Regions from separate parts of the Peribacillus sp. NPDC046944 genome, predicted to be linked through region 1. Evidence: riboswitches for the same ligand, from Rfam matches in the RefSeq annotation. Region 1 holds a riboswitch; the other holds the start of a gene.
What was found. A riboswitch is a leader RNA that binds a small molecule or an ion and turns the genes downstream of it on or off. The one in region 1 is predicted to bind glycine.
Positions count from the first base shown of each region.

Region 1 (2,410 bases):
AAAAAGGTGTTTGGATAACAATGGCTTTCAGTCTCTTAGAACGGATTTCCACTTCTACTTCCGTGGATAGACTTGAGTGATTCTTATCGATAAGGACCAATCCTACATTTTTATTCAATGTTGGTGACTGAGTCCCTGTCGTCACTTCGCCAATGAGTTTCTCCCCGTTATATACTTTATAGCCATGCCGAGGTATGCCTCTGTCAATCATTTCGATGCCAACAAGCTTACGTGGTGCCCCTTTTTCCTTTTGTTCGGCAAGCACGGCTTTCCCAAAAAAGTCTGACGCCTTATCCGGTTTAACCGCAAAACCAATCCCCGCTTCGATTGGGGTGATATCCGGCGAAAGCTCTTGACCATAAAGCGGTAGTTTTGCTTCGAACCGAAGGGTATCACGGGCCCCCAGTCCAATCGGTTGTATCCCATCATCTTTACCAGCTTCCAAAATTTTTCTCCAGAGAGCTGGACCATCCTCACTTCGGCAATATATCTCGAAACCATCTTCCCCCGTATACCCTGTACGTGAAACCATCGTGGATATATTATGAATGTGGACGTCTTCTTTAAATTTAAAGAAGCCAATCGTGCTTAAATCGGTTTGGTCGGTAATCTTCTGCAATACTTTCTCCGCTCGAGGACCCTGCAGAGCAAGTTGCGCATAATCGTTTGAAACATTATTGATGCTGACACCTTCCATACCATTCGCTTGAAGCCAATTGAAGTCTTTCTCGATGTTGGCTGCATTGACCACAAGCAGATAATCCTCTTCCGCTTTTTGGTAAACGATAAGATCGTCCACGGTCCCCCCATTTTCATAACACATGGCTGTGTATAGCGCTCCGCCCTGTTTCAGCTTGGCTACGTCATTCGTCAGCATCTTTTGTAAAAAAGAAAGGCTCCCGAAACCTTTTACCTCAATCTCTCCCATATGCGACACATCAAATAAGCCACCTCTTGTACGCACAGCTTCGTGTTCATCTTTTATGCCGGTAAACTGCACAGGCAGTTCCCACCCACCAAAATCGATCGTTTTTCCACCGTGCTCACTGTAAACCTCGAATAATGGCGTTCTTTTTAAATTGCTCAAAAAATGACCTCCTTCAATTTTTTTGCTTGTTCTCTTTCACCTGATATTCCTTAAAAAAAGACACAAAAAAGGACAGAGAAAGCCAAAATGGCTTTTTCTCTGTCCTGAAACCTGAAAGTTTACCTATTATTATAGGTTTTCCCCTTTGGTGGCCGTCATTAAATAATTGGCGCTCTCCAGAGTCGCGTCCGATAAGAGTTCATTTGCCTGAGAGATTCACTGCTAAGTTTGCTCCTTCGGCGCTACATATGTAGATGGTAGTCTCTCCCCTTATCCTCACCCGCATATTGATGGAAAAGACTGAAAATTCCCCACCTGATGGTCATCCATTTGCGTGAAATGGGTACCAATCTGCTCATTGTTGATCTTTGGATAAAGCACTATCCAAATGCTAATACTATAATAACTAAAATTATTATCCAAGAAGAATATTTTCCTTCTAACTTCATTACTATTGCAATTTTCTAAATATATTTACATCCTACCCTAAGATACTTTACTCTGCAATAACTTTCGTGGAGAAAGATTTTATTAACCTATAAAAAAGTTCATGGTCTAAAGAAACTAAGAAAATTATGTTTTAAGAAGGAGCAAGAATCAATGAAAATCAATATATCCTTCAGTTCTGATTGGAATGATGAATTTCTGCAAAAGATGGAAAACGACGGTCCATGGGGAAATTGGGATCTTTATAAACTGGCCATCCAAATGGAAGAGAACCTAATTATTCCTGATTTCGAAGGCTTGCAAGCGCCTAAGCACCTTCAACAACTGACTCCCCTTCCCCATCAATTAGAGGCTGCACGTCAGGTGGTTGAACAGATGAATGGCAAAGCCATATTGGCTGATGAGGTCGGTCTTGGTAAGACTATCGAAGCGGGATTGATTTTAAAAGAATATATGATTCGGGGACTGGTTAAAAAGGTTTTGATCCTTGTACCCGCATCACTTGTCACCCAATGGGCTTTCGAACTGAATACGAAGTTTCATATTCCTGCAGTCGTTCAAAGGAAGAGTTATGTATGGGAATCATGCGATATCGTCATATCCTCCATCGATACGGCTAAGCGAGCCCCCCATCGGGATATCATTTTCAATCAAGAATATGACTTTATCATTATTGATGAAGCTCATAAACTTAAAAATAATAAAACGAAAAATTATGAATTTGTCCAAAATCTTAAAAAGAAATTCTGTTTGTTGCTGACTGCTACACCCATTCAGAATAAAATCGAGGAAATCTTTAATCTCGTTTCATTATTAAAGCCTGGGCACCTAGGAAATGCCGCACTCTTTTCCGAAAAATACAAAGGGAAAGGCCGG
Region 1 is NZ_JBNNML010000003.1:116,797-119,206, forward strand. It holds gene gcvT (glycine cleavage system aminomethyltransferase GcvT) at 1-1,087, opposite strand, end outside; glycine riboswitch at 1,185-1,269, opposite strand; glycine riboswitch at 1,273-1,367, opposite strand; gene ACQKIC_RS06170 (DEAD/DEAH box helicase) at 1,688-2,410, shown strand, end outside.

Region 2 (2,410 bases), on a different contig from region 1:
CGTTGTCACGATGGTGAAAGCTTGCTCCGGTATGATTTTACTTAATAATGCCCCAATGGAGACGACGATGGTGGACGTAACCAATGCATTGCTCGGAACAGCACGTTTATTTAATTTCTTAAGTTTAGCAGGTGCTTCGTTATTGTTGCTCAAGGTATAAAGCATGCGGCTTGTTGAAAACAATCCACTATTCCCGGCAGAAGCGGCAGATGTCAACACGACGAAATTGATAATCCCTGCAGCAACCGGAATCCCGATCAAGGCGAAGACCTCCACGAATGGGCTGCTTGCGGCATCGAGCTGTGTCCATGGATTGACGCAAAGGATGACGGTGATGGCACCGATATAGAAAAGTAATATCCGGACAGGGATCTTATTGATCGCTGACGGGATATTTTTTTTCGGATTGGCGGTTTCGGCCGCTGTCACCCCAATGATTTCGACACCAACAAAGGAGAAGACGACTAGCTGTAGGGAAAGCAAAAAGCCGGATGCGCCGTTCGGGAACATGCCCCCATGACTCCAAAGGTTGTTGAGGGAAACGGTTCCTGTATCGGTTTGGAAACCAATGATGAGTAAGACAATTCCCACAACGATCAAGGCGACGATCGTGATGACTTTAATGAGGGAGAACCAGAACTCCAATTCTCCGAATAGCTTCACGGTCAACAAATTCAATCCTAGTAGAATCACCAAGCAGGCAAGTGCAGGGATCCATTGCGGAATGTCGAACCAATATTGCATATAGACCCCGACAGCGATGATATCGGCCATGGCCGTCATGATCCAACAGAACCAGTAGGTCCAGCCAGTCACGAAACCAGCCCACGGTCCGATGTATTCCGTGGCGAATTCGGTGAATGAGGAATATCCCGCGTTGGACAACAACAATTCCCCTAAAGCCCTCATGACGAAAAACAAGGCAATCCCGATAATCAGATACGAAAAGATAATGGAGGGTCCCGCCAACTGTATGGCTTTTCCGGATCCCAAAAATAACCCGGTCCCGATGGTTCCTCCTATGGCGATGAGTTGTACATGTCGATTTTTCAAATCCCTTTTCAATTCTTGTTTAGCCAATTTGTGCGCCCCCGTTGTTATAATTCTTGAATGTGAAGTACATGGTCCGTTGATTCCAATCGATCACCAGGGCAATGAATCTGTCCAGTTTAGTAGCGATTTCACTTCGTTTTTTTAGTGATGATTGAAAAAAGACAATAAAAAAAGAGATTGGAAGCTACCAATCTCGAAAGGTTAAAGAATAACAAATATTCGTTACTCTTCTGTCCTTTTGCCTGAGATTGTGAATCCTTCGGCGCTGCACGTGTGTACAGTCTCTCCAGAAGCTGCTCCTGCTATAGTGTGATCCATAGCATTCATCGCTTGCTTAGTATGTGGTTGTCAATAAATGATCGCTGTGAAAGATGAAATTCTTTTTGGCAACTCATTTATTCTTTTAAAATAATAATGGAATTCTATCACTATTTTGATTTTGGGTCAAAGGGATATATTGTAAATGTGGTGGGGGTGAATCTATATGACCAGTTTGATGCCCAAAAACGATGCGAACCCCGAATCAGTTTGATAAGAACATTTTTTCATAGTCCCTTTTAAGAATGGCCATGATGATCTCGTCCGAATATTTTCCGTTGAAATATAAAGACTCTCGTAAAATCCCCTCTTTGATAAAGCCAACTTTTTCATAGGCTCTAATTCCACGTAAATTATGGCTGAATACTTCCAGTTGCAGACGATTTAAAGATAATTCTTCAAAAACAAATGCTAAAACAAGTCGGATAGCTTCTGTACCATACCCTTTGCCCGTTAATTCAATGGCATTCATCGAAATTCTAAATCCTGCCTTTTTGTCCTCTTCGTCCATATCAGAGATGGATAATTCCCCGATCATCCGATCGCTTTCGTTTAAGCAAATGGCTAGATCATGGCGTGATGGATCTTCACGTACATTCTTTATATGACATTGAAGCTGCTCTAAAGTGAATATAGATTTTGTTCCTGTCATATACCGTATCTCCTCATCCTTTGTATTTTCTAAAAGGATAGGTGCATCCGATTCTTTTAAATAGCGGAGATAGATTCTTTCTCCTATTAATTTCATTGTCTTTCCTCCTCTCATTAACGTCGATACTTACTTTCAATAGTACATAGGATTTCTTCACACGTATAGGGAGAGAACCATTACCAATCATGTCCTCCTATCCATTGCTTCTAGACGGCCAAAAGTGTTTTTCCTAAAAGTACATTTGTATTTCTACGGAATATTTATTATTATAAGATAAGGAAATGCTTTTGTGGGTAGAGTTCTTTAGGAAGCATTGTAAATCTATTAAATTACTTATCTTAAATAAGGATTAGAGAATCGTCATTTTATGCTTGTACATCTGGGGGA
Region 2 is NZ_JBNNML010000002.1:493,169-495,578, forward strand. It holds gene ACQKIC_RS05385 (amino acid permease) at 1-1,080, opposite strand, end outside; glycine riboswitch at 1,274-1,353, opposite strand; gene ACQKIC_RS05390 (GNAT family N-acetyltransferase) at 1,577-2,119, opposite strand.
Region 2: linked by a shared signal. The riboswitch ahead of ACQKIC_RS05385 (amino acid permease) and the one ahead of gcvT (glycine cleavage system aminomethyltransferase GcvT) in region 1 are both predicted to bind glycine.